2 regions of the Mesorhizobium sp. CC13 genome follow, and region 2 is predicted to be linked to the other one. Evidence: riboswitches for the same ligand, from Rfam matches in the RefSeq annotation. Region 2 holds a riboswitch; the other holds the start of a gene.
The links. Region 2 has a riboswitch for cobalamin ahead of PV773_RS04060 (DUF1636 family protein). Riboswitches for the same ligand answer to the same signal wherever they lie in the genome.
Positions count from the first base shown of each region.

Region 1: another riboswitch for cobalamin. It lies ahead of bluB (5,6-dimethylbenzimidazole synthase); the one in region 2 lies ahead of PV773_RS04060 (DUF1636 family protein).

Region 1 covers NZ_JARDJI010000004.1:212,239-228,053, reverse strand. The annotation lists gene PV773_RS09010 (lytic murein transglycosylase) at 1-668, opposite strand, end outside; gene galU (UTP--glucose-1-phosphate uridylyltransferase GalU) at 914-1,801, shown strand; cobalamin riboswitch at 1,868-2,051, shown strand; gene bluB (5,6-dimethylbenzimidazole synthase) at 2,077-2,829, shown strand; gene PV773_RS08995 (outer membrane beta-barrel protein) at 2,826-4,472, opposite strand; gene PV773_RS08990 (KpsF/GutQ family sugar-phosphate isomerase) at 4,679-5,677, shown strand; gene PV773_RS08985 (NfeD family protein) at 5,805-6,269, opposite strand; gene PV773_RS08980 (SPFH domain-containing protein) at 6,295-7,239, opposite strand; gene hemH (ferrochelatase) at 7,387-8,451, opposite strand; gene PV773_RS08970 (5'-nucleotidase C-terminal domain-containing protein) at 8,668-10,557, opposite strand; gene PV773_RS08965 (AMP-binding protein) at 10,691-11,944, opposite strand; gene PV773_RS08960 (hypothetical protein) at 12,051-12,434, opposite strand; gene PV773_RS08955 (PTS transporter subunit IIC) at 12,705-14,135, shown strand; gene PV773_RS08950 (PTS sugar transporter subunit IIA) at 14,192-14,653, shown strand; gene PV773_RS08945 (PTS sugar transporter subunit IIB) at 14,675-14,962, shown strand; gene PV773_RS08940 (homospermidine synthase) at 15,033-15,815, opposite strand, start outside.
Region 2 covers NZ_JARDJI010000002.1:199,015-214,829, forward strand. The annotation lists gene cbiE (precorrin-6y C5,15-methyltransferase (decarboxylating) subunit CbiE) at 1-904, opposite strand, end outside; gene PV773_RS04025 (cobalt-precorrin-6A reductase) at 1,171-1,935, shown strand; gene PV773_RS04030 (precorrin-3B C(17)-methyltransferase) at 1,899-2,663, opposite strand; gene PV773_RS04035 (precorrin-2 C(20)-methyltransferase) at 2,660-3,409, opposite strand; gene PV773_RS04040 (precorrin-8X methylmutase) at 3,406-4,038, opposite strand; partial or broken gene cobG (precorrin-3B synthase) at 4,013-5,621, opposite strand; gene PV773_RS04050 (cobaltochelatase subunit CobN) at 5,618-9,433, opposite strand; gene cobW (cobalamin biosynthesis protein CobW) at 9,577-10,614, opposite strand; gene PV773_RS04060 (DUF1636 family protein) at 10,611-10,970, opposite strand; cobalamin riboswitch at 11,082-11,285, opposite strand; gene PV773_RS04065 (winged helix-turn-helix domain-containing protein) at 11,281-12,507, opposite strand; gene PV773_RS04070 (NADH-quinone oxidoreductase subunit A) at 12,851-13,216, shown strand; gene PV773_RS04075 (NADH-quinone oxidoreductase subunit B) at 13,207-13,788, shown strand; gene PV773_RS04080 (NADH-quinone oxidoreductase subunit C) at 13,795-14,400, shown strand; gene PV773_RS04085 (NADH-quinone oxidoreductase subunit D) at 14,410-15,600, shown strand; gene PV773_RS04090 (NADH-quinone oxidoreductase subunit E) at 15,601-15,815, shown strand, end outside.

The DNA.
Region 1 (15,815 bases), on a different contig from region 2:
TTCCAGATGTCGCGGCGGCCGTTGCCGTCGGCGTCGACCGCATAGGCCTGGTAGCTGGTCGGGATGAACTGGGTATGGCCCATGGCGCCCGCCCAGGAGCCCATCAGGTTGCTTTCCTTGATGTCGCCGCGCTGCAGGATCTTGAGGGCGGCGATGAGCTGGGTGCGGGCGTATTTGGCGCGGCGCTGGTCGCCATAGGCAAGCGTCGCCAGCGAGCGCACCACGTTGCGCATCACCTTGTCGTTCTTGAGGATCTCGCCATAGTTGGATTCCATCGACCAGATGGCCAACAGCACGTAGCGGTCGACGCCGTAGGCGGCCTCGATGCGGTCGAGCCAGGGCTTCCACTTGCGCGCCATCTCGCGGCCGGTGGCGATCGACTGGTCATGCACGCGGTTGTCGAAATAGTCCCAGACAGGGGCGGTGAATTCGGGCTGGAAGCGCGCCTTTTCCAGCACTTCGGCATCGGCGGAGGTGATGCCGCGGAAGGCGCGGTCGTAGGTCGAACCGGAAATGCCGTTGTCGGCCGCGACCGAACGGAAGCTCGCCACCCAGCGCTGGAATCCCGGCTCGGCGGCGGCGGGACCGGCAGGCAGCAAAAGCGCGAATGAGATACCGGCGATTGCGGCGGCGCTGGCGAGGGCCCGGGCGGTCTTGCGAAGAGGCATTCTTTCCTCCTTGGAGAGATCAGAAAGTCGATTCATCGCCGAAGCCGGTTATCAATCAGTTTACCATAGTCCTCCGGGGGAACGAAAAGCCGCCTGCCGAATTGTCCAGGGCCAGTCAACTCGATCAAGTTCGCGTGATCGCTGGTCTTGCCCGCCGTCCCCGAATATGTGAACGCATTCAGTATTCATCAATTGGGGCGTGACAGTGTCCACGCCCGGTACATGCAACCATCGGACGAACACCCATGAAACGAGTTCGCAAGGCAGTATTTCCTGTCGCAGGTCTGGGCACGCGCTTCCTGCCCGCCACCAAGTCGATTCCGAAGGAAATGCTGACCGTCGTCGACAAGCCGGTGATCCAGTACGTCGTCGACGAGGCGCGCGAAGCAGGCATCGAGCACTTCATCTTCGTCACCGGCCGCAACAAGGCGGTCATCGAGGACCATTTCGACGTCCAGTTCGAGCTCTACGACACGCTCGCCCAGCGCGGCAAGGGCGAACAGCTCGAAAGGCTGCAGCGCCTGCAGCCGGCGCCGGGCCAGACCTCGTTCACCCGCCAGCAGGTGCCGCTCGGCCTCGGCCACGCGGTCTGGTGCGCGCGCGAGCTCGTCGGCAACGAGCCGTTCGCGCTGCTTCTGCCCGACATGATCATGCAGTCCGAGAAGAGCTGCATGCGCGAGATGGTCGAGCTCTACAACGAGACCGGCAGCAACATCATCGCCGTGCAGGAATGCGACCCCGCCGAGGCGCACAAATACGGCATCGTCGGCAAGGGCGAAACCGTCCATACCGGCTTCCGCATCGACGGCATGGTGGAGAAGCCGAAGCCCGGCACGGCGCCGTCGAACCTGTTCATCAACGGCCGCTACATCCTGCAGCCGGAGATCTTCGGCATCCTGGCCAACCAGGAGCGCGGCGCCGGCGACGAGATCCAGCTCACCGACGCGATGCTCAAGCTCGAGAAGCAGCAGTCCTTCTTCGGCTACCACTATCGCGGCCGCACCTTCGACTGCGGTTCGCCGGAGGGCTTCGTCGAGGCCAACGTCGCCTTCGCGCTGTCGCGGGCCGATATCAACGAGCGCATGGCGGGCGTCATCGAAAGCCTGCTCGGCGAGATGAAGCCGGCTCGCTGACCTTCCCAATGTCGCCCGCGCGTCAGAATTGGACGCGCGGCGCGGTGGTTTTCGGCATCAGTGCCGAGTAGACATGTCCTGCCAGGTGCCCGCAGCGATGCGGGAGAATCGGGAACACGGTGCAAATCCGTGGCGTGCCCAACGCTGTAAGAGGGACCGCATCGGCAAAAGCCACTGTCCGCAGGACGGGAAGGCGCCGAAGGCGGGCTGAACTCGAGCCAGAAGACCGGCCCGGCAGAAATCGTCCACCGCATGGTCAGGCGGCGGAAACCGATATGCTCGCCAGGGGACACGCGATGCCGGCCGACCATACCCATGCCGATACGGGCTGTTTCGATGCGGCAGCGCAGGATGCCGTGTACCGCGCCATCTTCACGCGCCGCGACGTGCGAAGCCATTTCCTGCCCGATCCGATCGAGGACGCCCTGCTGGCGCGCCTGTTGATGGCGGCGCACCACGCGCCCTCGGTCGGCTTCATGCAGCCGTGGAATTTCATCGTCATCCGCGACCCGGGCCGCAGGGAGCAGGTGCGCGACCTCTTCCTCGCCGCGCGCGGCGAGGAATTGCCGCATATCGCCGAGGAGCGGCAGGCGCTCTACCGCAAGCTCAAGCTCGAAGGCATCTCGGAAACGCCGCTCAACCTGGTCGTGACCTGCGACCGCAGCCGGTCGCGGCATTCGCCGCTCGGGCGCTGGCACAATCCCGAGATGGACCTCTACAGCACGGTCTGCGCGGTGCAGAACTTCTGGCTGGCGGCGCGCGCCGAAGGCATCGGCGTCGGATGGGTCAGCATCCTCGACCGCGAGGCGCTGAAAAGGCTGCTCGGCATTCCCGAGCACGTCACGCCGGTGGCCTATCTGTGCGTCGGCCGCGTGTCGGAGTTCGCGGCGCGGCCCGACCTGGAGCGGCATGGCTGGGCAAGCCGCCTGCCGCTCGCTGATCTTATCATGAGCGAGGTCTATTCCGGTGCGGGCGAGGACGTGCTGAAGGCCGCGGTCTCGACGATGTCGGACGGCGGGAAGCCCTAGCGCTGGACCCTCAGCCCGACGAACACGCTGTTGGTGCTGCTGTCGCGGCCGGCGAGCGTGCTGTCGAGCGCTTCGTGTCTCAACCGGCCGGTCAGGCCGGCGTAGCGGTTGAGCCACCAGGTCAGCCCGGCTTCTGCGGTGAGCGTCAGCTCGCGGTCGTCCGATCCGGCATAGTCGCGCCAGCCGGTGCCGACCGCGGCAAAGCCGGTGAGGTTGGCCCGCATCTGGCGTTCGACCGCGAGGCGCCCGGAATAGAGCACCGAGCCGCTCTGCCCCGGCGTCGTCGAGCCTTCCACCACGGTCGTGCCGGTGAGGCTGACGATGGTGCCGCGGATCGGCGACCAGCGGAGATCGGCCGCGAGCGTGGCTGCGGAAATCGTGTCCAGGCGGTCGTCGTCGAAGTCCTCGGCGATCCAGCCCGCCGAGACCTCGCCGCCGAATTTCTCGCCCATGTCGATCTCGACGCCGGCGCGCGCGCCGACGCGGTTCGACGAGCGCTCGAAGCCGGCCGTGTCGAACCTGAGGTCGTAGACGCGGCGGCCGAACTCGACCTCGCCGAAGGGCACGAGGGCCGGCGAAATCTCGTAGCCGGCGCGCAGGCGGCCGGTATAGAGCGTGGAATTCCGGTCTTCCTGCGACAGCGTGCCCCCGCCGGACAGTTCGGCGTCGTCGAAGCGCTCGTTGGTCACTTCACCGGTGGCGGCAAGCCGAACCTTGCCAACGTCCTTTTCCAGACCCAGGCTACCGTCGAGCGTGCGCCGCAGGGGCCGCGAGACAGTGTCCTCGATCACCACCGGCGACGTCGCCGATTCCGGCCTGACATTGTAGCCGAGCGTGCCGATGGCGCGGAAACCGTCGGTCAGGTCGAGTTCGAGCCGCCCGTCGATGCCGCCCGTGGCCTCCTCGAGTTCCTGCCCGGAGACGGATTTGCGGAAGGTGCCGTAGGCGTCGATCGTCGCCGAGTGGCGCTCCCAGTCGGAGACGGCGTTGAGGCGAAGCGCGGTTTCGGAAAGCACCGCCGACTTGCCGTTGGCGCTCGAATCGGCGTTCGACGTCGCCGTCACGCCCTGTTCCAGGCTGGGCCGCAGCACGAAGCTGCCGACGCGGATGCCGGGTGCCGCGAACGGATAGTCGTCGCGCGGCACGTAGCGTCCCTCGATCGCCGTCTGGCGGCGTGCCTCCGAGCCGCTCGCCGGGGCAAATTCCGAATCGACCGTGCCCTGGCGCACCGCGCCGGTGGTCAACTCGCCGTCCGGCTCCGTCGGCGCCTCCGGTCCGCTCTGCTGGGAGGGGCGTGCCGCCGTGCCCGCGGCGAGGCGCCTGCGGGCCTCTTCGGCGCGCTGCCGGGCCGTGGTCGGGGGCAGGGCATAGGTCGAGGCGGAGGTTTGGTCGGCGTTCGGCGGCTCGCTGAAGATGTCGGCCGCCTCGCCGGCCGGCTGGTCGGGAACGGCCCCGGGGCTCGCGGGCTGATATGTGTCCTGGTTCTGGTCCTGGGCAGCTGCGACCGGCTGGACCGCCGGGCGCTTGCGCCACATCAGCGCATCCCTGACCTGGGTTTCGCTGACCGCGCCGCGCAGGCCGGCTTCCTGGGCCTGGGCGGGGAGCAGGCACGCCACGGCCGCCACGCTTGCCGTCGCCAGCAAGGCGCATATGCGCGCACCGTTCGGCCGTCCTATTCGCTCCGGCAAGACCCGTTCCATCGCCACCAATGCCCCGCAGGCGCATGGGCGCCGTGCTTAGCAACTCGTAAATCGCCATGGTTAATGGAGCGTTTCGCTGGCGCGCCGACCGCGCAAACGGGGGGCGATAGTGATGGACAGCCGGCTTGGGACGCGCTAACGCATGCGCCATGCACGCTGGATCGCTGAAAAAAGAGCCGGACCCGCAGGCCTCGATCGCCTCGGCGCTTCGTACCATCGCCACCGAACAGGCCGGAATCGCGGCTCTCCTCGCGTCGCTGGAAGGCCCGCTGGCCGAGCCGTTCGCCCGCGCTGTCTCGGTGCTTGGCCAGCTGAACGGCCGCGCGATCATCACCGGCGTCGGCAAGAGCGGCCATATCGGCAGGAAGATCGCCGCCACCTTCGCCTCGACCGGCACGCCGTCCTATTTCGTCCATCCGGCGGAAGCCATCCACGGCGACCTCGGCATGATCACCCGGGACGATGCGATCGTCGCCATCTCGTGGTCGGGCGAGACGGCCGAGCTCAAGGGCATCGTCGGCTATTCGCGCCGCTTCTCCATCCCGCTGGTGGCGATCACCGCCGGCGAGACCTCGGCGCTGGCGCGCCAGGCCGACGTGGTGCTGCTCCTGCCGCGCACGCCGGAGGCCTGCCCGCACGGGCTGGCGCCGACGACCTCGACGCTGCTCCAGCTGGCGATAGGCGACGCGTTGGCCGTGGCGCTGCTCGAGGCGCGCGGCTTCACGCCGGATCATTTCCGCACGTTCCATCCCGGCGGCCAGCTCGGCGCCAGCCTGATGCCGGTCGGCGAGCTCATGCACACCGGCGACCGCATGCCCGTCGTCACCATCGGCACCAAGATGCCGGAGGCGGTCCGCACGCTGTCGCAGAAGCGCTTCGGCTGCGTCTGCGTGGTCGACGCGGACGGCAAGCTGGCCGGTATCATCACCGACGGCGACCTCTCCCGCAACCTCGACCGCAACCTCGTCGAGACGAGGGTCGAGGAGATCATGACGACGCGGCCCAAGACCGTCCCGCGCCAGATGCTGGCCGGTGCCGCGATCGCGCTCCTGAACGAGAACAACATCGGCGCGCTGATCGTGGTCGAGGGCGACCGCCCGGTCGGCCTCGTGCACTTCCACGACCTGCTCCGGATCGGCGCGGCTTAGGATCTTTTGATCTGAGGTGCCGTTTGGCGGCAACCTCCCAGTAGTCCCCATGGTGAGCCTGTCGAACCATCAGGGCTACCGGGGCGCTTGCGATCGGCGGCCGAATGTCCCGCGCCTCAACGGTGCCTCAGACCGCCTCCACAACCAGTTCCAGATCGGTGTCGCCGGCGGCGACGACGCGCACCTTGGTGCCCGCCGGCAGGTCCGGACCCGAGACGCGCCAGGTCGTGTCACCCAGCTTGATGCGGCCGCGGCCCTCCCTGATCGGCTCGGCAAGGGTCGCGGTGCGCCCGACCATCTGCGCGCCGCGCCGGTTGAGCAGCGGCTGGTCGCTGGCCTCGCCATTGCTGCTCATGATCTTCTTGCCGGCGTAGGCCGCGACCAGGGACAGGGCGAGGAAGACCAGCACCTGGACATGCCAGGTCCAGGCGGCCCAGTCCCAGAGCTGCAGCGACAGCGCCCCGGTCAGCAGCGCGGCAATGCCGATCCACAGCAGGAAGAAGCCGGGCAGCACGATCTCCAGGACCAGGAGGACGAGGCCCAGCACCATCCAGTTCCACGGTCCGAGTTCCGCAACGACACCGGCCAGCATGATCGCCTCCCGCTGCCCGCGCCGGTCAGTTCTGCTCCGGCGGAATCCTCGGCGTGCGCGACGCCGGGCGCTGGCCGCTCGGGGCGTCGCCGCCGAACACTTCCTTGGCGATGGCGCCGATGCCGCCGAGCGAGCCGATCAGCGACGAAGCCTCGATCGGCAGCAGCACGACCTTGTTGTTGTTGGCAGAACCGATCTTGGCCAGCGCCTCGGTGTATTTCTGGGCGACGAAGTAGTTGATTGCCTGCACGTCGCCCTTGGCGATGGCCTCCGACACCACCTGGGTGGCGCGCGCTTCGGCCTCGGCGGCGCGCTCGCGCGCCTCGGCGTCGCGGAAGGCGGCTTCGCGGCGGCCCTCGGCCTCCAGCACCTGGGCCGCCTTCAGGCCTTCGGCCTCGAGGATCTGGGCGCGCTTGTTGCGTTCGGCCATCATCTGGCGGGCCATCGACTCGACCAGGTTGGCCGGCGGGTTGATGTCCTTGATCTCGACGCGGGTGACCTTGATGCCCCAGGGGTGCGCCGCCTCGTCGACGACGCGCAGCAGGCGCTCGTTGATGGCGTCGCGGTTCGACAGCAGCTCGTCGAGGTCCATCGAGCCCATCACGGTGCGGATGTTGGTCATGGTCAGGTTGAGGATGGCGTTCTGCAGGCCCGCGACCTGGTAGGCCGCCTGCGGCGCGTTGAGCACCTGGTAGAAGGCGACGCCGTCCACCGCCACGATGGCGTTGTCGCGGGTGATCACCTCCTGCGTCGGCACGTCGAGCACCTGCTCCATCATGTTCATCTTGGCGCCGATGCGGTCGACGAAGGGAATGATCAGGTTGAGGCCGGGCGTCAGCGTGCGGGTGTAGCGGCCGAAGCGCTCGACGGTGTAGTTGTAGCCCTGCGGAATGGTCTTGATGCCGGTGAACAGCAGCAACAGCACCAGGATGACCAGGACCGGAATGATGATGTCGAGACCAGTGAACACCGTTCGGCACTCCCCCGCGAGTTGAGCGCTGCGATTCGGATGAACGCAGAGCGCGATGCCGAAAGACTTAAGGGCCTTTCAGCATCGATACAATGACATCGGGAGTGGAATGTTGTGGTGGTGCCGGGCGCCCGCGAAGGCGGGGGCTCAGACCCAGCCCATCAGCTCGCGGCGGGTGATCGCCTCGATCACCGCCATGCCTTCCGGACCGTCGTTCAGGCAGGGGATGTGGGAGAAATTCCTGCCGCCGGCATGGTGGAAGATCTCGGCGTTCTCGCCGGCGATCTCCTCCAGCGTCTCGATGCAGTCGGCAGAAAAACCCGGATTGACGACGGCGATCGACTTCACGCCTTCTTTGGCAAGCCGCTCGACCGTCTTGTCGGTATAGGGCTGCAGCCATTCCTGCGCGCCGAAGCGCGACTGGAAGGTGGTCATCAGCTTCTTGTCGTCCATGCCGAGCCGCTCGCGCAACAGCCGCGTCGTCTTCACGCAGTGGCAATGATAGGGGTCGCCCCGCTCGAAATAGGGTTTTGGGATGCCGTGGTAGGAGGCGAGGATCACCTCCGGCTCGAAGTCGAGCTTGGCCAGGTGCTGCTCGATCGAGCGGGCCAGCGCCTCGATGTAGACCGGCTCGTCGTAATAGGCGGGCACGGTGCGGATCGACGGCATGGCACGGATCTGCATCAGCGCGCGGAACAACTGGTCGCTGGCGGTCGCCGTCGTCGTCGCCGAGAACTGCGGGTAGAGCGGGAACATGACGATGCGGTCGCATCCCTGGGCGATCAGCTTGTCGACGGCGCCCGCGGTCGAGGGGCTGCCATAGCGCATGCCCCATTCGACCACGACGTCGGGCAGGTCGCCCAGCGCCGCGGCGAGCTTCTCGGCCTGGCCGCGGGTGTAGGTGCGCAGCGGGGATTCGTCGCGCTCGGTGTTCCAGATCTTCCTGTAGTTCTGGCCCGACTTCTTCGGCCGCGTGTTGAGCACGATGCCGTAGAGGATCGGGTACCACAGCACCTTGGGCATCTCGATGACGCGCGGATCGGACAGGAACTCGCGCAGGTAGCGCCACATCGACTTCCTGTCGGTGCCGTCGGGCGTGCCGAGATTGACGAGGAGCACGCCGACCTTGCCCTTGCGCACGGAGGGGTGGCCGCCGGGGAGGGGGCCGAGCGCCTTGGCCGATTTGTCGTCGATCGTCGTCGTCATGTCCATTCGGTGTCTCCGTTGACGGGATACCTAGTTGAACGGGGCGGCCGTTCAATGTCGCGTCTGGCCGCACCTTGGCAGGGGAGTAGGGTGTTAGGGCAGTAAGGGAGTAGGGCAGTGCGTTTGCCCTACTCCCTTACTGCCGTATTCCCCTTCCAGATACCCGGAATGCGAATGCCCGCCCGGCGTGCCGGGCGGGCTTGTCAGGTCAGGTCTGACCTATCAGTTGGCCGCCGGGATTGCCAGCGTGCCGCCGATCTGCAGGTCCTTGGCCTTTGCGTCCGGATTGGCGGCGGCGATCGCCTGCCACCTGGTGGGGTCGCCGAGATAGGTCTTGGCGAGGTCCCAGAAGGTGTCGCCGGCGGCGATCGTGTGCGTCTTGCCGCCGCCGGATGCGGCCTGTGCGGTCGCTGCTTCGGCAGGCTTTGCCGGTTCGGCCGTCGCGGGTGCCGCTTCCGCCGGCTTTGCCGGTTCGGCCGTGGCGGGCGCGGCGGCCACGGTCGCGGCGATCTCGGTGATGCGGCCGTCGAGCTTGGGCGTGAACGGACGGTTCTTGGCCAGATAGTCGGCGACCACCTGCTCGAGGCTCGGGCCGTAGTCGTAGGCCTTGGTGGCGTTGGCGGCAAAGATCTTGTAGCCGTCGCCGCCCTGGCGCACGTAGTTGTTGGTGGCGACGGTGTAGACCTTGGCGTCGTCGAGCGGCACCCAGGCGCCGCCCTCCATCGTCTCGATCGATTTCAGCCGTCCGCCGTTGGGCGCCACCGACTTGTCGAAGGAATATTTCAGGCCCGCCACCTGCGGGAACTTGCCCTTGCCTTCCTCGATCTCGGAGAGGCCCGCCTCGAGCGAGGCGCGCAGGTCGGCGCCGGAAAGCTGGAAGGTCGCCAGCGTGTTCTGGAAGGGCAGCACCGTCAGCACCTCGCCCATGGTCACCACGCCCTTGTCGATCGAGGCGCGGATGCCGCCGCCGTTCTGGATGGCGATGGTGACGCCCTGGTCCTTGACCCGGTCGAGGATGGCGTCGGAGATCAGGTTGCCCATGGCGCATTCGCGGGCGCGGCAGTTCTCGCGGCTGCCGTCGATCTGGTCGGTGGTCTCGGCGACTTCCTTGTTCTTCAGCTCCTCGATCGGGGCGCCGAGTTCCTTGATGCGGGCGAGCACCGCCTCGTCGGGCTTGATCGAATTGTCGAGATAGATCGGGTCGCCCTTGGCCTCCTTGACCACGCCGTTGTCGTCGAAGGTGACGGTGAACTCGCCGAGATATTTGGAATAGGACGCGGCCTGCGTCACCGGCACCTTGTAGCCCTCGGGGTTGTCGACCATCGTCGGGTAGGGCCCTTCGGCCTTGGGGTCGGTGTTCGACAAAAGCGAATGCGAGTGGCCGCCGACGACGACGTCGACGCCGGGGATCCTGGCGATCATCTCCTTCTCGCGCGGATAGCCGATGTGGGTGAGGGCGATGATCTTGTTGACGCCCTCTGCCTTCAGCTTCTCGACCTCGGCGGTGATGTTCTTGATGTCGTCCTCGATGGCGATGTTCGGGCCGGGCGAGGCGACTTCGGGCGTGTCGTTGGTGACGGCGCCGACGATGCCGATCTTCTGGCCGCCGACCTCGACCACGATCGACGGCTTGATGCGGTCGCCGACCTTGGACTGGGCGTTCGGCTTCACGTTGGCCGACAGCACCGGGAACTGGATCTTCTCCAGGAACGGCACCAGCGCGTCCTCGCCGTCGTCGAACTCGTGGTTGCCCACGGTCATGGCGTCGAACTTCATCTGGTTCAGGAACTCGGCCTCGGCCGCGCCCTTGTAGGTGGTGTAGAACAGCGAGCCCTGGAAATTGTCGCCGCCATTGAGCAAAAGCACGTTCTGGCCTTCGAGTTTCTTGCGCTCCTGGGCGATCGCCGTCACCAGGCGCGCCGCGCCGCCGATGCACTCGCCCTTGCCCTCTTCCTCGGCCGAGCAGGTGGATTCGAACTTGTTGTTGCTTTCGATGCGGCTATGCCAGTCGTTGATGTGAAGAATGGTCAATGTGTAGTCGGCGAAAGACGGCGCGACGGAATATCCGAACGCCGATGCCGACAAAGCCGCGATGGCAGCCAGTCTCTTCATGATGAATTCTCCCGAATGACCCCCGCAAGGCGTTTGTCACGCTTCGCTTGACCGGAATGTCGCACATTCCTGGCGATATGTTCACATTCCGAAAAATCGGATGCAAGGGGGAATTGCGGGCCTGCTTGCCGGCCTATTTCGAGTAGTCGCGCTCGTCGGCGATGACCTTGCCGTCATTGGGCAGGGCGCCCCTGGCTACCACCTCGACCTTGCCGCCGAGCTTGGTGATTTCGCGCAGCGTCGCCCCGATACGCTCCGCCGCCGGTACGTCTGCGCCGGCCGGCTCGACCTGGAGCACCATGGCGTCGCGGTCGCCGTCGCGGCTCACCACCAGCCGCGCCTTGCCGATCTCGCTGTGCCGGCTAACGAGCTCGGCGATCTGCCTGGGGTCGACGAACATGCCCTTGACCTTGGTGCGCTGGTCGGCCCGGCCCATCCACCCCTTGATGCGCAGGTTGGTGCGGCCGCACGGCGAGCTCCCCGGCAGCACCGCCGACAGGTCGCCGGTGCCGAAGCGGAGCAGCGGATAGGCGGGGTTGAGGCAGGTGACGACCAGCTCGCCGACCTCGCCGTCCGCCACCGGGTCGCCGGTGCCGGGGCGGACGATCTCGACGATGAGGTCCTCGTTGACGATCATGCCGGGATGGGGCGTGCCGTCCTCGGCGACACTTTCGTAGGCGATGACCCCGAACTCGGCGGTGGCATAGCACTGCAGGACCGAGACGCCGCGCTCGCGGTATTCCGCCCTGAGCGAGGGGAACAGCGCGCCGCCGGACACCAGCCCGATGCGGATCGAGGACAGGTCCTTGTTGGTCTCGGCTGCGCGGTCGAGCATCAGCTTGAGAAAGTCCGGCGTGCCGCAGAAGACGCCTGGCCTGAGGCTCGCCGCTGCCTCGACCTGCATGTCGGTGTTGCCGGTTCCGGCCGGGAAGACCGTGCAGCCGAGGGCGCGGGCGCCCTCGTCGAGCACGAAGCCGCCGGGCGTCATATGATAGGCGAAGGCATTGTGGACGACGTCGCCGGGACGCGCGCCGGCGGCGAAGAAGGCGCGCGCCGCGCCCCAGGGATCGGTGCCGAGGCCTTGCGGTTCCCACAGCGGACCGGGCGAGTGGAAGACGCGGCTGCCGCGCAGCGCGGCAAGGTCGGCGAAGCCGCCGAAGGGCGGGCTCGCGGCCTGGAATTCCATGAGCTGGGCCTTGCGAAGCACCGGCAGCCGCGCCAGGGCGCGCCTGTCGGTCAAGGCCGCGACATCGACGCCGTCGAGCCAATGCGCAAGGCCCGGCGCGGCGACGGCGGCCTTGGCCAGGAACCGGGGGAGGGTGGCAAACAGCGCCGCTTCGCGCGCTTCCGGGACACGGGTTTCGCTGTCGTCGAAGTGCTCGGCCATGGAACCTCCCGTCGTGACAAGAGGGTTATCGCAACAGCCCCGTGCCCGCGCAAGCGGGCACAAAGTCGAGGGCTGGATGCCCGCTTAAGCGGGCACAAAGTCGGTATCAGGCGGCGCGGCGGGTGAGCGTGAACTGCTGGCCCGCGGAACTCGTGCAATTCAGCTGGTTCGCCGAGATCAGCAGGCAGTTGAAGCTGATCGGCGACTGGCGAATGAGCGAGGTGCCGTTGATCTGCACGGCGTTGGCGCCGGTCATGATGTAGGTGCCGTCGGACAGCCTCTGGCCGGTGTCGGTCGCAACCGTCTGGAACACGCCGTTCTGGAAGGTCGAGAGGCCGGTTCCCTTGGCGTCGATCCAGGCGCCTTCCACGCCGGTCGGGGCGGGCCGGCCGGGGCCGCCGCCGCCGGGGCCGCTGGTCGAGCAGGCAGCAAGTGCGGCCGCAAGCAGGGCAAGCACTCCGGCCGAATACAGTTTGCGCGAAGTCGTCATCAAGTAATCCTCTCCTCAGTCCGCATTTCTTCAATCGCCCGAATTGACGATGAAGGCAAGGCTCGGACGGGTCCGTTCGGCGCTCGCCGGCGCTCGCCGCGTCATCTCGGGAAAGACTGTTGACGCGCGGCAACAGCGTGCGATGCGCCGCCTGTACCGGACATGACGGCCGCACGCGATTGACATGAACGTGAATCCGGATAACTTTCGTATATTGCAATACACAAATGTTCTTGACTGATGTCGGGAACGGTTTCGGGGGGAGACAGCATGGATGCGTTCTTGGCCGGCCTCAAGTCGGCGGTGGACACGCTTGGGGCAACGGTCCTGTTGCCGATCGTCATTTTCATCATCGCCGTGGTTCTCGGCGCCAGGGTGGGCCGGGCGTTCCGTGCCGCCATCACAATCGGCGTCGCCTTTATCGGCATCAATCTCGTGCTCGGCCTGATGCTGGGCTCGATCGGCGACGTGGCCAAGGCCATCGTCACCAACACCGGCATCCAGCGCGACATCGTCGACGTCGGCTGGCCGTCGGCCGCGGCCATCGCCTTCGGCTCGTCGGTCGGCCTCTGGGTCATCCCCATCGGCATCGCCGTCAACGTCGTGCTTTTGCTGCTGCGCTGGACCCGCACGCTCAACGTCGACGTCTGGAACTTCTGGCACTTCGCCTTCGTCGGCTCGCTCGCCACCGCCGCCACCGACAGCCTGGCCTACGGCCTTGCCGTCGCGGCGCTGGTCGCCGCACTCGCGCTGCTCTTCGCCGACTGGTCGGCGCGCGCCGTGCAGCAATTCTACGGCATTCCCGGCGTTTCGGTGCCGCATCTGGCTTCGGCGCAGATCCTGCCCATCGCCATCGTGCTGAACTGGATCATGGATCGCATCCCCGGCATCAACCGCATCAACATCTCGACCGAGACCATCGAGAAGCGCTTCGGCGTGTTCGGCGAGCCGGTGGTGCTGGGCCTGATCATCGGCCTCGTGCTCGGCGTCATCGCCTATTACAACGCCGGCGACTTCGGCACGGTGCTGTCCAAGGTGCTCACCACCGGCATGACGCTTGCCGCGGTGATGCTGCTCCTGCCGCGCATGGTGAAGGTTCTGATGGAAGGCCTGCTGCCGGTGTCGGATGCCGCCCAGGAATTCGTGCGCAAGCGCACCGGCGACCGCGAGCTTTTGGTCGGTCTCGACTCGGCGATCCTGATCGGCCATCCGGCGGCGATCTCGTCGTCGCTGATCCTGGTGCCCATCGCCATCGTGCTTTCGGTCATCCTGCCCGGCAACCGCGTGATCCTGTTCGCCGACCTTGCCGTCATCCCCTTCATCGTCGCCATGACCGCGCCGCTGCTCAAGGGCAACGTCTTCCGCATGGTCGTCGTCGGCACGATCACGCTTGCGGTCGGCTTCTACGTCGCCAACGCGCTCGCGCCGCTGTTCACCAGTGCCGCCGTGTCGTCCGGCTTCGCCATGCCGGCGAACGCGGTGCAGATCACCTCGGTGGTCGACGGCTTCCTGTGGATCCCCTACGTCATCATCGAAGCCATCAAGTGGCTCGGCGTCGCCGGCCTGGTGCTCATCGCGCTGGTGATCGCGGTGCTCTTCGGCCTCTACCGCCGCAACGTGGCCGGCTGGGAGCGGGCGGCGGGCGCCGAGGCCGATGAAACCGAAACGGCGGCCGGCGAACTGCGGCTCGCCAACGGCTGATCGCGAATACGGAGCCGGCCCGTCCGCGGCCGGCTCCCCTGGAAAAGGAGACCCCGATGCCCAGAACCCTCATGAGCCACATCGACCCCGGGGCTGTCGCCCTCCGTGTCGAGGCAAGCAGCAGCGAGGAGGTGATCCGCCTGCTCGCCGGCAGGCTGGAGGCGCTCGGGTGCGTCAAGCCGAGCTACGCCGATGCCGTGGTCAGGCGCGAAGCCACCATGCCGACCGGCCTGCCGCTCGGCCGCGATGAGAACGTCGCGATCCCGCACACCGATCCCGAGCACGTGCTGAAGCCGGGGATCGCGCTCGGCGTGCTGTCCCGGCCGGTCACTTTCGCCAACATGGAGGACCCCGACGAGGCGGTTCCGGTGGGCATCGTGTTCCTGCTTGCCATCAACGACAAGGACAAGCAGATAGACATGCTGCAGGAAATCATGGACACGATCCAGAGCGAGGAGGCGCTGACCGGCCTCAAGAACGCCAGTACGCTCGAAGACATCGGCTCCATTCTGAATTGATAGACGGACGGGAAATTCTCGATGGCCAAACAGAAGACCATACTCTTTGCCTGCGGCACCGGCGTCGCCACTTCGACGGCGGTCAATTCGACGGTGACGGATGCCATGAAGGCGAGGGGGCTCAGCTTCAACGCCATGCAGTGCAAGGCGACCGAGGTGGCGAGCCTCGCCGAGAGCGCCGACCTCATCGTGTCGACGACGCCGATCTCCGCGTCGGTGAAGATTCCGGTGATCAAGGGCCTCGCCTTCCTCACCGGCATCGGCAAGGACAAGGCACTCGACGACATCGAGGCCGAACTGCGCAAGTGACGGCAGCTTTGACGCTTCAAGCAAAAAGGGCGCCTCGCGGCGCCCTTTCTCGTTTCCGGAATGCCGCCGTTCAGCGCACCAGGATGTTGCGGAACTGCCAGGGGTCCTCGAGGTCTAGATCCTCCTCGAACAGGCCGGGGCGGCCGTCGAGCGGGGTCCAGTCGGTGTAGTGGCCGTTGACCGGGCCGAGATACTGCTGCTGCACTTCGAGGCAGCGCTTGTAGTCCATCTCGTCTGCCTCGACGATGCCGGCCTCGGGGTTCTCGAGCGCCCAGACCATGCCGGCGAGCACGGCAGACGTCACCTGCAGGCCGGTGGCGTTCTGGTAGGGGGCGAGCTTGCGCGCCTGCTCGAGCGTCAGCTGCGAGCCGTACCAGTAGGCGTTCTTGTCGTGGCCGTAGAGCAGCACGCCGAGTTCGTCCTTGCCGTCGACCAGTTCGTCCTCGTCGAGAACGTGGTGGACCGGCTGCGGCTTGCCGGCTGCGCCGAACATCTCATGCATCGACAGCACCGCGTCGTTGCAGGGGTGATAGGCGTAGTGGCAGGTCGGCCGGTAGCTCACCTTGCCCTTCTTCGAGCGCACTGTGAAGAAGTCGGCGATCGAGATCGCCTCGTTGTGGGTGACGAGGAAACCATACTGCGCGCCGGGCGTCGGGCACCAGGTGCGGACGCGCGTGTTGGCGCCCGGCTGCTCGAGATAGATCGCGGCCTTGCAGCCCTTCTTGAACTTCCTGGCGTTCTTGGGCTTCCAGGTCTCGTGCGTGCCCCAGCCGAGTTCTGCCGGCTGCAGGCCTTCGGAGATGAAGCCTTCGACCGACCAGGTGTTCCAGAACACGTTCATCGGCTTGGGGTT
Region 2 (15,815 bases):
TGGCGTTGCGCGCGATCCGCTCGGCGCGTTCGGCATTGTGCTCGATGGCGATGGCGCGCAGCGAGGGGTGGCAGAGCATCCACTCGATGGAGATCGAGCCTGATCCTCCGCCAATGTCCCACAGCAGTTCGCCACGGCGCGGGGCGAGGGTGGATAGCGTCACGGCGCGGATTTCGCGCTTGGTGATCTGGCCGTCGTGCTCGAACAGATCGTCGGCGAGACCCGAGGCGAGCGGCAGGACGCGTGCCTGAGGACCTGATTCAATCTCGAGCGCCAAAACGTTGAGTGGATTGATGTTTTCGAGGCCGAAGCTGTTGGCGCGGGCCGTTCGGATGCGCTCGCTGTCGCCGCCCAATGCTTCGAGCACGGTCAGGCGCGAGGCGCCGAAGCCGCTGTCGGCGATGAGCGCTGCGATCTGGGCAGGGGCTTCACCATCGGAGGTGAGCGCGATGATGCGCGCGCCGTGATGCAAGAATGGGCGGATCAGGTCGATGGCATGGCCGTGCAGCGAGATCGTCTCGCTGTCCTGCAGTGCCCAGCCGAGCCTGGAGGCGGCGAGCGAGAAGGACGAGGGGGCGGGCAATACGCGCATTTCGGTAGGCGGCACGGCTCGGGCCAAGGTGACGCCGACGCCGTAGAGAAATGGATCGCCCGACGCCAGCACGCAGACGTTTTCGCCGTGCAGGGCGACGACATCGCGCATCTCGCTGTCGAAGGGCGTCGGCCAGGGGCGGGCCGCGCCGCGGATCAGTTCGGCCGCCAGCGCCAGATGGCGCTTGCCGCCGAAGACGTGGCTCGCGGCCAAAATCGCGCGCTTGGCCTCGTCGCCGAGACCCGCCACACCGTCCTCGCCGATGCCGACGACGGTCAGCCATCTTTGTGCTGCGTCACGTACCATTGTCATGTCTCGTCGCCCCTCATCCGCCTGCCGGCACCTTCTCCCCGCAGGCGGGGAGAAGGAAGAAGCGGCGACGTCGATGTTCCTCTCTTCCCGACAGGAGGCTGGCACCTTCCGACAAGCGACAAGGACATCCCGGCGAGCGGCAGGACGTTCACGACAGATTTCCCGGCCGGGGACAAGGACGGGCGGTGACGTTGACGATCCCCTCTCCCCGTCCTTACGGGGAGAGGGTAAGGGTGAGGGGCAGTTTCTTGCGAACGCGGACGATCATGAAGACGGTTTTGATCCTGGGCGGTACCACCGAAGCGCGGCAGCTGGCGGCGAAGCTGGCCGCGCGCGGCGATCTCGACATCACGCTGTCGCTGGCCGGCCGCACCGAAAACCCTGTCGCACAGCCCGTGCCGGTGCGCGTTGGGGGCTTCGGCGGCGCGCAAGGGCTGGCCGACTGGCTGGCCGACCACAGGACGGACCTGTTGATCGACGCCACGCATCCCTATGCGGCGCGCATCTCGGCCAATGCGGCGGAGGCGGCGCGTCTGTCCGGCGTGCCGATCTTCGCGCTGCGGCGTCCCGGCTGGGAGCCGGTCGAAGGTGACCGCTGGATGTTGGTCGACGATGGCGAGGAAGCAGTTGCCGCGCTGGGCGATGAGGCCCGCCGCGTGTTCCTGGCGCTCGGACGGCAGGAGGTGGCGGCGTTCGAGACCGCCCCTCAGCATGCCTATGTCATCCGCAGCGTCGACCCGATCGAGCCGCCGCTTGGCGTGCCGGATGCGACCTACATACTGGCGCGCGGACCGTTTGCCGAAGCCGACGAGCTGGCGCTGCTGAAGACGCAAAAAATCGACGTCATCGTTGCCAAGAACAGCGGCGGGCAGGCGACCTACGGCAAGATCGCGGCGGCGCGGGAACTCGGCATCGAAGTGATCCTGTTCCGCCGGCCGCAGCTGCCCGACATGCCGTCCGCCCCGAGCGTGCCCGCGATGGCCGAGATGGTCGATCATTTCGCCACACCAGTCGAAAAGCGCGGCGTGTAGACCAGCGGACGTTTGCCGTCGCGTTCGATCAGGCGCGTTTCCGGCGAGCCGACGACGACGCAGGTCGCCATGTCGGCCCTGGATGCGTCGGCTTCGCCAAGCGGGACGATCTCGATGCGCTCGTCGGGCCGGCCGGCGGCGCGGCCGAAGATGACGGGTGTCGAGGCAGGCAAATGCGCGCGCAGCGTCTCCAAGGCGCTGCCGAGCTGCCAGGGGCGGGCCTTGCTGATCGGATTGTAGAGCGAGATGACGAAGCCGGCCTGGGCGACAGCGACGAGGCGGCGCTCGACCAGATCCCACGGCTTCAGGTTGTCCGACAGGTTGATGGCGCAGAAATCGTGGCCGAGGGGCGCGCCGGTGCGGGCGGCGACCGCCAGCATGGCTGTCACGCCGGGAACCACAGTGAGGTCGATGTCGCGCCATTCTTTCGGGCCGGCCTCGATGGCCTCGCAGACGGCTGCGGCCATGGCGAAGACGCCGGGGTCGCCGCCCGAGACGACGGCAACGTTGTGGCCGCTCGCTGCCATCTCCAGCGCTGCGTTGGAGCGGGAGATTTCCTCACGGTTGTCGGAGGCGACGCGAATCTGGTCGGCGCGCAGCTCGAGCCGGTCGAGATAAGGCTTGTAGCCGTAGAAATGGCTCGCCTTGGCGACGGCGCGGCTGGCTTCCGGCGTGATCTGGTCCGGATTGCCGGGGCCGAGGCCGATGACGACGAGGCGGCCGCTCACTTTTCCGCTCCCGGCTTGCCGGCCCAGCCCGGCACCAGAACGATGGCGAAATATGGGGCCTTGTCGTCGGCCTTGTCGACGAGCCGCATGTGCTGCGTGTTCGGCATGGTGCCGCGCTCGACATAGAGCGCGCGGCCGAGCTTGCCGGTGGCTTCCAGCGCCTTGCGGATCTTGGGCAGGTTGCGGCCGACCTTCATGATGACGGCGGCGTCGGTGTCGGCGAGGCGGCGGGTGAGCTCGAACTCGCTCATCGTGCCGGGCAGCACCGACAGCACGTCGTCGCCCTGCACGATCGGCACGCCGGTCTGCGACCAGCAGCCGGACATGGCGGTGACGCCGGGGATGACCTCGGTCGGATAGAGATGCGAAAGCCGAACGTGCAGGTGCATGTAGGAGCCGTAGAACAGCGGGTCGCCTTCGGACAGGATGGCTACGGTGCGCCCCTGGTCGAGATGGACGGCGACGGCTTGCGCCGACTCTTCGTAGAAGCCCGTGACGGCCGCACGATAGTCGTCGTGATCCTTGTCGATTTCGACCGTGACCGGATAGACGAGCGGCAGTTCGATCACGCCGTCGCGAAAATGCGCGTCGGTGATGGTGCGGGCGTTGCCGTTGGCGCCGCGCTTGGAAAAATGCGCGATGACGTCGGCCTCGGCCAGCGCCCGCACGGCCTTGACCGTCATCAGTTCGGGATCGCCGGGTCCGGTGCCGACGCCGATCAGGCGGCCCTTCGCAACAGCGCTCATACGCCGGGCCTCGCCAACGAGTTGAGGGCTGCGGCCGTCATGGCGCTGCCGCCGAGGCGGCCGCGCACGATGGCGTAGGGCACGCCATAGGAATTCTCGGCCAGCGCGTCCTTGGATTCGGCGGCGCCGACGAAGCCAACCGGCATGCCGATGATGGCCGCAGGCTTCGGCGCACCGTCACGCAGCTTTTCGAGCAGGTAGAACAGGGCTGTCGGCGCGTTGCCGATGGCGACGACGGAGCCGGCGAGCCTGTCGGTCCAGAGGTCGATTGCCGCAGCCGAACGCGTGTTGCCGATCTCCCTGGCGATATCTGCCGTGCGCGGGTCGCGCAGGGTGCAGATCACCTCGTTGTCGGCGGGCAGGCGGGCGCGTGTGACGCCGCGCGCCACCATCTCGGCATCGCAGAAGATCGGCGCGCCGGCCTGCAGGGCGCTACGCGCTGCAGAGACGAAGTTCTCGGAGAAGACGAAATGCTGGGCAGCTTCGACCAGGCCGCAGGCATGGATCATGCGCACCGCGACGTCGGCCTCGTCCTCGGAGAAGCGCTTGAGGTCCGCCTCGGCGCGGATGATGGCGAAGGAGCGTTCGTAGATGGCCGTGCCATCATGGATGTAGTCGTAGGCGGCCATGTTCATTCCTGTGCCAGAGCTTGCGCGAGGCGCTTTGCGCCCAGCCTTGCGAGGCAAGCGGCGGCATCTTCGTCCGGCTTGCGCTCCTGGGCGAGCAATTTCGTGAGGCGGCTCATGCCGCGCGCGGCTTCATAGCTCGCGGTGTAGGCGGCCGGAAGGCCCTTCGCCGTTCCGCCGACGACAAATGCCGCGCCTTTTTCGTCACCGACGATGGTGAGCGTGGCCGGGCCGGGATGGGCGCAGCCCTTGGCGCAACCGGAGACGTGCAGCGAGAGGGGCGGGTCGAGGCTTTCGCCGAGGTCGGCTGCGATGTCAGCGGCGACGTCGCGCGCGGCGATCATGCCCGACGCGCAGGCCGGCGCGCCGGGGCAGGCGGCGACGCGGATGCGGGGGTCTGTCGGCGAGGTGACGAGGCCGAGGGATTTGGCGGTGGCGGTGAGGCTGGCGGCAGAGGGCCGGTCGAGCCCCATGACGAGCAGGCTGCGGCCGGGGGCGGGGCGGATGCCGGTGGCGCCGGCCGTCGTTGCGGCCTGACAGAAATCGATCAGGGTCGGAGCGTCGATGCTGCCGAAGGGGAGCGCGATGCCGACGGCGATTCGGTTGGCTGCGAGGGGGAGGATTCCGATGGGGGATGAATCGGTTGGCGCGGTTGGCTCAGAATTCGATTCACCTGCTTGAATGGGAACACGGGCCCGCGCATCGGCAACGCCAAAAGCGGCTATGCCGCGATCCTTCGCACCCCCCTCTGTCCTGCCGGACATCTCCCCCACAGGGGGGGAGATTGGCGGTGTCGTCGGCTGCACTCGTCCTGCAACGTTGATGTTGAATGTTGGCGAAGACGCAGATGAAGGCGTAATCTCCCCCCTTGTGGGGGAGATGTCCGGCAGGACAGAGGGGGGTGGGAAGGAAAGAGAGGTTTCCGAGGTTTCCGACCTTCCTAGTGCGGCGATCCCCCGCGTCAGATCGAGGTCACGAGCGCGGCCTGTGCGACCCTGCGCGGCGACAGCGTGAAGGATGTCCAGTGTGGCAGCGCATGCACCATCAGCATCGAATTCACCGACGAAGAGTGCCACCGCCTCGTCGCCACCGACCGACAGGCGCCAGTGCGAGGCGCCAGCCGCCACCAGCCTGACGTCGCCCATGATCGAACCGAGCCCGATCCGGCCGCGACCGTCGACGACTACCGAGACCTTCGGCCCGAGCTGTGCGGCAAGGCCGGCATCTTCAATGCCAGCGCGGATGGCTGCCGCGACCGGCGCCGGGTCGGCGATTTCGGCCGGATCGATGCCGGCGAGCGGGCTGGTGTCGACGGGCACGCCGTTGCGCACCGCGATGCCGAGCGCATCGACTTCCTCGGCCAGCAAGCACGCGCTTTCCGCCGTCAGGCCCCGGATCTGGATGCTGCCGCGGGCGGTGACCTCGACGATGCCGTTGCCATGACGCGCGGCGGATTCCGAGAGTCCGATCAACGTCTTAGGCGCGAGTTCTCCAGCGAGCGGATTGATGCGGACAAGTAATCCGTCGCCCGTCTGCATCGGGGCTGAAAGGGCCGGACAGGCCCCGCGACGGGAGAAGCCGGTCATGCCGCGACCTCCTTTGCCGATGCCTCGGCGATGAGGGCGGCGAGGTCGTCGTCGATGGAGTTGCGCAGCGGGTGCCACAGGCCGCGCCGGCGGGCGGCGGCGAAGCGCTCGGCGATGAACTTCGCCGCCGCCGGGTTCTCGCGCAGCATGAAGTCGCGCACAGCGTCATTGCCGACATAGGCGTCGTGGACGGCCTCGATCAGCGCGCCTGGAATGGCGTTGGTGGTCTCGGCGAAGCCGATCAGCCGGTCGACGGTCTCGGCGAATTCCGAAGCGCCACGGGGGCCGTGGCGCATCTGGCCGGCGATGAAGCGCGTATTTGTGGCACGCGCCCGCACGACGCGGCCGACCGCCTCGGTGACCGAGCGCGGGCGCGGCTTGTGCGGGTCGGACGTGTCGAGCACGATGACGTCGGCATTTTTGCCCAGAGCCGCCACCGCCGCCGAGAAGCCGCCGATGAAGGCGACGTCGGCGGAGCCTTCGAGGATGTCGCGGCCGGGGTCGTCGCCGGTGTGGACGAGAAGATCCGCTTCGGCGATGCGGCCGGCAAAGGCGCCTGGCGCGGAAACGCCTTCGCCGTCGCTGCCGCCATAGGCATGCGATGCGGCGTCGAGATAGGCGCGGCCGAGTTCTTCCCGCGCCTGCCAGTCACCACTCGACAAGAGGTCTTCGAGGCCGGCGCCATAGGTGCCGGGCGAGGAGCCGAAGATGCGTGGTTCGACCTTGCCCACGGCGCGGGTGCTGGCGGCGAGCGGGTTGTCGTGGTCGTCCTCGTCGCGGGTGGCGACAGCGCGGGCGGCGGCGTCGACCAGCGCGATCTGAGACGGGAACATGTCGCGGAACAGGCCGGAGATGCGCCAGGTAACATCGACGCGTGGGCGACCGAGCGTTGCCGGCGGCAGCACCTCGATGCCGGTAACACGGCCTGTGGCGGCGTCCCATTGCGGCCGGCAGCCCATCAGCGCCAGCCCTTGCGCGATCTCCTCGCCGCCTGTGCGCAGCGATGCGCTTCCCCAGAGGTCGATGACCAGCGCGCGGGGCCATTCGCCGTGGCTCTGGAGATAGCTGCGCATGATTTCGTCGGAAGCCGCCTTGCCGAGGTCGAAGGCCGTCGGCGTCGGCATGGTGCGTGGGTCGGAGGTGAATAGGTTGCGGCCGGTGGGCAAAACGTCGGTGCGGCCGCGCGCCGGGGCGCCCGAGGGCCCGGCCTTGACGTGGCGGCCGTCGAGGGCCGCGATCAGGTTTTGACGCTCGGCCTCGGCGCTTTTGGAGCGCATCGGGTCAGGCTCGTCCGCTTCGGCGCGGCCATAGATATGCAGGCCGTCCTTGATGGCGAAATCCTTGAGGTCGCAGAGCCAGGCGTCGATGCGGCGGAGTGCCTCGTCGGGTGCGTCTGTCCTGGCGACTCCGGCTTCGGCAGCAAGGCCTGTCTGCGAGGCGGTCTCGACGATCAGCTTGGCCAGCCGGTCGCGGCGACGCCGATCGAGGCCGTCGGCCTGGGCGTATTCGTCGACCAGGCGCTCGAGCTTCTGCTGGTGTTCGTCCAGCCCGGCCGAGGCGAGCGGCGGCGGCAGGTGGCCGAGGGTGACGGCCGAGATGCGGCGCTTGGCCTGGGCGGCTTCGCCGGGGTTGGAGACGATGAAAGGATAGACCACGGACAGCGAGCCGGTGACGATCTCGGGAAAGCAGGTCTGGCTCAGCGCCACCGCCTTGCCGGGCAGCCATTCGAGCGTGCCATGGGCGCCGACATGGACGATGGCGTGGATGCCGAGCGACTTTTGTAGCCATAGGCCGAAGGCCAGCAGCGCATGGCGCGGCGGCAGGGTCGGGTCGTGATAGTCGGCGCGGCGGTCTGCGGAGCGGCCACGATCGGGGGCGAGGGCGACGGTGATGTTGCCGAAGGTGGCGGCGCGGAAGGGGAAGGATTGGAGGGCGGTAAAGGCCGCGAAGGTATCGCGCTCTACGTTGCCCCCCTCTGTCCTGCCGGACATCTCCCCCACAGGTGGGGAGATTGGCAGCTTCGGCGTTGCCGTTTGTTCTGCGACATTGCTGTCGTACGGCGATAGGTCCGCAAGCTCGCTCGGCAGGACTGGCCAGCGCTCCGTTTTTTCCTTGGGCGAAAGCGGTGATGACAGCATGATCTCCCCCCTTGTGGGGGAGATGTCCGGCAGGACAGAGGGGGGCAACGTAGAGCGCTTGCTTGCGCGTTCAGCTTCGTCCTCGGGCAGTCCCCAGGCAGCTTCGACCGCGTCCCGGGCTTCTGTCGGCAGGTCCGCGGACATCGCCACGTAATCGTCGAGCGAAAGCCCATGCCCGCCGGCCTCGATCAAGTCGAGCAGTGCTCGTGGCGATTCCGGAATCGATTCAACGCCGTAGCCCGCGTCCTTGAGGTCGTGCAGCATGGCGAGCACGCTCGAGGGCACGTCGAGGCCCACGGCATAGCCGGTGCGGCCGGGGGCGCTGGGGTAGTCGGGGATGAGGATCGCGAGCTTGCGCTCATGGCGCGGTGTCTCCCGGAGTCGGAGATGCGCGGCGATGCGGCGGGCAACCTGCTCGACCCGGTCGGGTTCGGGCCGGTTGGCGAAGGCGCGGAAGCCAAGCGCCGGGTCGACCTCGCTCTCGGCCTTGAAGGAGATGGCGCCGGCGAGGATGCGGCCGTCGATCTCGGGCATCACCACATGCATGGCGAGATCGGCGGGCGCGAGGCCGCGCGAGCTGCCTTGCCAGGCTTCGCGGCGGGTGGTGGCGACGATGACCTGGAACACCGGCACGCCGACGCGGTCGAACAGCGTTTCCGCGCCTGGCTCGGCGCCGGCGGCGAAGGCGGTGGCGGTGACGATGGCCGCGGGGTTCAGGTCGGCGAGAGCTGCCTCGACAAAGGCGAGCGAGTCCTTGTCCTTGAGGCTGGAAACGAAGATCGGGGCAGGGCGCAGGCCCTGGGCTTTAAGCGCATCGACCAGCGCGTCTACCGGGGCGACGTCGGCGGCCAGGAGCATCGAACGATAGAAAAGGATGGGAACGATGGGGGAGGCGTCGCGCTCTGTCACACCCCCCTCTGTCCTGCCGGACATCTCCCCCACAAGGGGGGAGATTGGCCAATCGCCGGCAGTGTCGCCGATTGGAGGCGTTGCAGAATGTGAGTCGAGGTCCGTGACGGCCGATCTCCCCCCTAGCGGGGGAGATGTCCGGCAGGACAGAGGGGGGCGCGAAGAGGCGCTGTTCCATCCGGCCAAAAGGGCTTCCAAATCAGCGACGATGCCCCGCTCGGGATCGTAGATTCCCGCTTTCGGCACCGCGACAGGGCCCGCAACCGCGCTTTTGCCACCCGCCAGCCCCGCCAGCCGGGCGACCAACGCCTTCATGTTCTCTGGTCCGCCCTCGCGGAAATAGCCGAGCAGAGCGTCGAGTTCTGCGCGCGGCAGCGTCGAGGCTTCGATCAGCCTGAGATCCTCGTCGTGGCTTTCGCCCGGCAGAAGCGCCAGCGCGATGCCCTTTTCGCGCGCCAATGCCGAGAGGCGGTCGCAGCCGTAGCGCCACCAGTCGTGGCCGCCGAGGATGCGAACTAGGATGACCTTGGCGTGGGCTGCGACGCTGTCGATCCAGAGATCGACCGACATCGGGTGCCGGAGATCGCGCAGGCTGGCGAGCCGCATCGACGGCAGGCTTTCGGCATCCGCCTTCCAGGCGCTGGCGAGGCCGGCGAGGTCGCTGTCGGTGAAGGACAGCGCCACCACATCCGCAGGCTTCTGCCTGAGGTCCACGGGCTCGATCAGGTCGTCGAGCGAGGCGGATGTGGTGGTGAGGATGTGCATCAGCGCACCTCGCCCGAGGCAGCGAGAGAATTCCCCCTCATCCGGCCCTTCGGGCCGGCGAGCGCGGGCATTGGCGAAGTCCCCTCCCCGACGGGGAGAGGTCGACCGAGCGCAGCGGAGGTCGGGTGAGGGGGCATGTAGACTTAGCCTACCAGGATACGCTCGATGGCCGGGCGGTCGAGCCCCTTCAGACCGATGACCACGAGGCGCGAGCGGCGGTCGTCCTCGGCGGTCCAGGCGCGGTCATAGTAGTGGTTGACGCGCGGTCCGACGGCCTGGACGAGCAGGCGCATCGGCTTGCCGCCGACGTCTACGAAACCCTTCACGCGCAGGACGTTTTCTTCCTCGGCGGCGGTGGCGACGCGCTTGGCCAGTTCGTCGGGGCTGACGATCGAGGGGATTTCGATGACGAAGGTGTCGAAATCGTCGTGCTCGTGGTCGAAGGCGCCGTCATGGTGGGTCTTACGGTTCTCGATGTCGTCCTCGACGGCGAGGCCGAGGCCGAGCAGCACCGACGGGTCGACCTTGCCGTGCGCCGACGGCACGATCTTGACGGCGCGGGCGAGATGTTCGCCGACGATGGCGCTGGCACGCGCATGGCCGGCCTCGTCGAGCAGGTCTGACTTGGACAAAATGATGAGGTCGGCGCAGGCGACCTGGTCCTCGAACACCTCCTCGACCGGATCGTCGTGGTCGAGCGAATCATCCGCCTGGCGCTGGGCGGCGAGCGCTTCCATGTCGGAGGCGACCTTGCCGTCGGCGAGGGCCGGGCCGTCGACGACGGCAATGACGCCATCGACCGTGACGCGGCTCTTCACCGTCGGCCACTGGAAGGCCTGAACCAGCGGCTTGGGGAGAGCGAGGCCCGAGGTCTCGATCAGGATGTGGTCGACTTTTGGCGTACGCGACAGGATCTGGTCGAGGGCGGGGACGAAGTCGTCGGCCACGGTGCAGCAGATGCAGCCATTGGCGAGCTCGACGATGTTCTCCTCCGGGCAGGCGTCGATGCCGCAGCCCTTGAGGATCTCGCCGTCGATGCCGACGTCGCCGAATTCGTTGACGATGATGGCGAGGCGCTTGCCCTTGGAATTCTCCAGGATGTTGCGAAGCAGGGTGGTCTTGCCGGCGCCGAGAAAGCCGGTGACGACGGTGCAGGGAACGCGTTCGACGGAGGCGGTCATTTGTCTTCCTTGATGAGAGCAAGTGGTGGGATGCGCGCGACGAGGCCGCGCTTGAGGCTGTCGGGGCGGCCGCGCCAGGGGATCAGGCCGTCGGTCGAGGTGGCGAAGAGCCTTGCGCCGGTGACGAGGTCTTCGCCAGAGGAAATGCTGAGGTCGCCGAAGACGTAGCTCCAGGAGCCGTCGCGGATCAGTGCCGCGCTCAGGCGGCGCTTGCAGTTGCCGAGGCATTCGACGGTGCGCACGGCGACGTCGCCGCCGGCTGCGATACGGGCGTGCTCGGCAAGTTTCGCGCCGGCGCGGGGGTGGGCGTCAGAGCCGGTCTCGTCGCGGCAGGAGGAGCAGACGAGGATGGTCACGTCGCAGGCGCGCGCGCCGGCTGCATCGCAGGATGCGTCAGACGATTCGACCGGAAGATTGTCGTCGAAGTCCAAATCCAGGCTCCTTGCCCGGGACACCCGCCAGGCCTTCGGATCAAAAACTTTGACGGCAGGTCTCCTGGCTTGCGGATCGTCGCCTTGGCCCGCCTTCCCGGGAAGTCTCCCAGTGGTCTTCGAGCTCGGCTCTTCGCTCACAGTTGCGGGGACAGCCGCGGAGTTGGCCGAAAAAGCCGCACCGCATTCCCTCTTAGCCTCCGCCTTTGCGGGCGGAGGACCGTCGACTGGCGATTTAGGCGGTAGCGAGGGGTGGAGTCAACGCGGCGGAGCGACCAACGATGTCGCTCAGCGCCGGCCCGAGGTCGCCGGCGGACGTCACTTCGATGCGCTCGAGGCCGAGCCAGTCGCGCATCTGCTTGAGTTCTTCGTGTAGTTCGGCCGCGGTTTCTGGTGGAGCGCATGGCTCCGAATAGGCAGCGTGCACGCGCAGCACGCCGGCGGGCCGGTCGGCCTTGAGGTCGACGCGGGCGACGATGCGCTCGCCGAGCAGGAACGGCATTACGTAGTAGCCGTACTGGCGCTTTTCAGCCGGCGTGTAGATCTCGATGCGATAGCGGAAGTCGAAGAGCTGTTCGGCGCGGCTGCGTTCGAACACGAGCGGATCGAAGGGCGCGAGCAGGGCGCGTGCCTGGACCTTCCTTGGTATGCGCCCCCCGGCGTGGAGATAGGCCTGCCGGTGCCAGCCCTCGACGCGGACGGGAATCAGTTCGCCCATCTCGACCAGCTCTTCCAGACGGCCCTTCATGTCGGCTGGCGACAGGCGGAAGTAGTCGCGCAGGCAGATGGCGGTGGCGACGCCGTGGGCGCAGGCGGAAATCCTGAGGAGTTCGCGATGCGCGTCGGCGGCTGGCAGGGCAGGGCGGTTGAATATCTCGGCGGGCAGGACGCGTTCGGGCAGGTCGTAGAGCCGCTCGAAGCCGCGGCGGGAATGGGTGGTGATGCGGCCCGCCCAGAACAGCCATTCGAAGGCATGCTTCTCGCGGCTCCAGCCCCACCAGCCGCCCGAGCCCTTGGCCCCTTCTATATCGGACGCCGCGATCGGTCCGCGGTCGACGACCTCCCGGTAGATCGCTTCGATTTGGCTGCGGTGCTCGCGGCCGAATTTGGCCAGGCCCGAATACATTTCCGTATCGGCGCACTCCATGCGCCAGCGGATCAGCGGAAAGGTCTCGAGCGGCAGCAGCGAGGCCTCGTGCGCCCAATATTCGAACAGCATGCGCTTCTTCGGCTGCATGGCATCGTCGAGCAGCGCCATAGGATAGGGGCCGAGTCGCGAATAGAGCGGCATGTAGTGGGCGCGGACGACGGCGCTGACCGAATCGATCTGGAACAGGCCGGTGCGGTCGAGCACACGCTTGAGGTGACGTCGCGTGATCGCTCCGGTCGGCCGCGGATCGGCAAAACCCTGCGCGGCGAGAGCGATGCGGCGGGCGGTGGCCAGGGAGATTTTTTCGGTCATTGCGGCAAGCTATCGCAGTCTTCGGAAATGTGACGCTGGGGTAGAGGAATCGCACTTTGCTGCAGATGCTAGCAGAAGCGCGGTTCGGGACTTGTCAGGAGTGTAAAGTGGAGTAAAAATGGAAGGAAATCAAAGACGGGCGATCGCCCCAGGATTCTGGTCCAGCCGTGGGGTTTGCCACCTTTCGGACAAGGTTGGGCTTGCTTCGCCCGACTGCCTGCGCTAACCGTCGCCGCATTGCAGCACGACCGTTTCGTCCGAACCGGCGAGGAACCGTCGCGCTTCCGGAAACGGACCCCGTGCTGTAAGTCTGGGTGGATTGGCCACCAACGGAATTCGCAGCATGAACGCTCTCCTGAGTTCGTATCTGCCCATCGTCATTTTCATCGGTGTGGCGCTCGTAGTCGGCATTGCCCTCATCGTGGCGCCCTTCCTTGTCGCCTACCGCAGTCCGGACCCGGAAAAGCTGTCGGCCTACGAGTGCGGCTTCAACTCCTTCGACGATGCCCGCATGAAATTCGACATCCGGTTCTACCTGGTGTCCATCCTCTTCATCATCTTCGACCTCGAAGTCGCGTTCCTGTTTCCGTGGGCGGTGTCCTTCGGCGAGATCGGCATGCTTGGCTTCTGGTCGATGATGATCTTCCTGGCCGTGCTGACCATCGGCTTCGTCTACGAGTGGAAAAAGGGAGCGCTGGAATGGGATTGAACGACGCCTCCGGCACCCTGATCGCGCCGAAGCCGAAAGGCATCATCGATCCGAACACCGGCAAGCTCATCGGTTCCGACGACGCCTTCTTCGGCGAGCTGAACAACGAGTTGTCCGACAAGGGTTTCCTCGTCACCTCGTCGGAGGCGCTGATCACCTGGGCGCGCACCGGCTCGCTGATGTGGATGACCTTCGGCCTCGCCTGCTGCGCCGTCGAGATGATGCACATCTCGATGCCGCGCTATGACGCCGAGCGCTTCGGCATCGCGCCGCGCGCCTCTCCGCGCCAGTCGGACGTGATGATCGTGGCCGGCACGCTGACCAACAAGATGGCGCCGGCGCTGCGCAAGGTCTACGACCAGATGCCCGAGCCGCGCTACGTCATCTCCATGGGCTCGTGCGCCAACGGCGGCGGCTACTACCACTATTCCTATTCGGTGGTGCGTGGCTGCGACCGCGTCGTGCCCGTCGACATCTATGTGCCCGGCTGTCCTCCGACCGCCGAAGCGCTCCTCTACGGCATCCTTCTTCTGCAGAAGAAGATCCGCCGCACCGGCACCATCGAGCGGTGATCCCAAATGAGTGAAGCCCTGAAGGACCTTGCCGCCTATATCGCGGAAAAGCTCGACGCTGACATCGAGGAAAGCGTGCTCGCCTATGGCGAGTTGACGCTGACGGTGAAGGCTGCCGACATCGTCGACGTGCTGACCTTCCTGCGCAACGACGTGCAGTGCCAGTTCGTCTCGTTCATCGATGTGTCGGGCGTCGACTATCCGCAGCGCGCCAAGCGCTTCGACGTCGTCTACCACCTCCTGTCGCCGCGGCAGAACCTGCGCATCCGCGTCAAGGTGCGCACGGACGAGGACACGCCGGTCCCGTCCGTCACCCCGGTCTATCCGGGCGCCGACTGGTTCGAGCGCGAGGCCTACGACATGTACGGCATCCTGTTCTCGGGCCATCCCGACCTGCGCCGCCTTCTGACCGACTACGGCTTCGAAGGACACCCGCTGCGCAAGGACTTCCCGCTCACCGGCTTCGTCGAAGTGCGCTACGACGACGAGCAGAAGCGCGTCGTCTACGAGCCGGTCGAACTCAAGCAGGAATTCCGCAATTTCGACTTTTTGTCTCCCTGGGAGGGCACCGAATATGTGCTGCCGGGCGACGAAAAAGCCAAGACGAATTGAGGCGGCGAAATGGCTGAAACCTCCGTCCGCAACTTCAACATCAACTTCGGCCCGCAGCACCCGGCCGCGCACGGCGTTCTGCGCCTGGTGCTCGAGCTCGACGGCGAGGTGGTCGACCGCGTCGATCCGCATATCGGCCTCTTGCACCGCGGCACCGAGAAGCTGATCGAGCAGAAGACCTATCTGCAGGCCGTGCCCTATTTCGACCGGCTCGACTATGTCGCGCCGATGAACCAGGAGCACGCCTTTGCGCTGGCGGTCGAGCGCCTGCACGGCATCGAGGTGCCGAAGCGCGGCCAGCTGATCCGCGTGCTCTATTCCGAGATCGGCCGTATCCTTTCGCACCTGCTCAACGTCACCACGCAGGCGATGGACGTCGGAGCGCTGACCCCGCCGCTGTGGGGCTTCGAAGAGCGCGAGAAGCTGATGGTGTTCTATGAGCGCGCCTGCGGCGCGCGCATGCACGCGGCCTATTTCCGGCCGGGCGGCGTCCACCAGGACCTGCCGCAGAAGCTGGTCGAGGACATCGGCAAGTGGATCGATCCGTTCCTGCAGACGGTGAAGAACCTCGACGAGCTCCTGACCCCCAACCGCATCTTCAAGCAGCGCAACGTCGACATCGGCGTGGTGTCGCTCGACGACGCCTGGGCCTGGGGCTTCTCGGGCGTGATGGTGCGCGGTTCTGGCGCTGCCTGGGACCTGCGCAAGAGCCAGCCCTACGAATGCTATCCGGAGATGGACTTCGACATTCCGGTCGGCAAGAACGGCGACTGCTACGACCGCTATCTCATCCGCATGGAAGAGATGCGCCAGTCGGCGAAGATCATGCGCCAGTGCGTCGACCTGCTGCTCGGCAAGGAGAGCACCGGTCCGGTGTCGAACATCGACGGCAAGGTGGTTCCGCCGAAGCGCGGCGACATGAAGCGCTCGATGGAATCGCTCATCCATCACTTCAAGCTCTACACCGAGGGCTACCGCGTGCCGGCCGGCGAGGTCTACGCGGCCGTCGAGGCGCCCAAGGGCGAGTTCGGCGTCTATCTCGTTTCCGACGGCTCAAACAAGCCGTACCGCTGCAAGCTGCGCGCGCCGGGCTTCGCCCATCTCCAGGCGATGGATTTCCTGTGCCGCGGCCACATGCTGGCGGATATATCGGCCGTTCTCGGCTCCCTCGACATCGTGTTTGGTGAGGTCGACCGCTAAATGTCAGTCCGCCGTCTCGCAGAAGCCAGCGTCCAGCCAGCCTCGTTCGCCTTCAACAAGGCGTTCACTTCGCAGGCGAAAACCTGGATCAAGAAGTACCCCAAGGGCCGCGAACAGTCGGCCGTGATCCCGCTGCTCATGCTTGCGCAGGAGCAGGACGGCTGGGTGACCAAGGCTGCCATCGAGCACGTCGCGGACATGCTCGGCATGCCCTA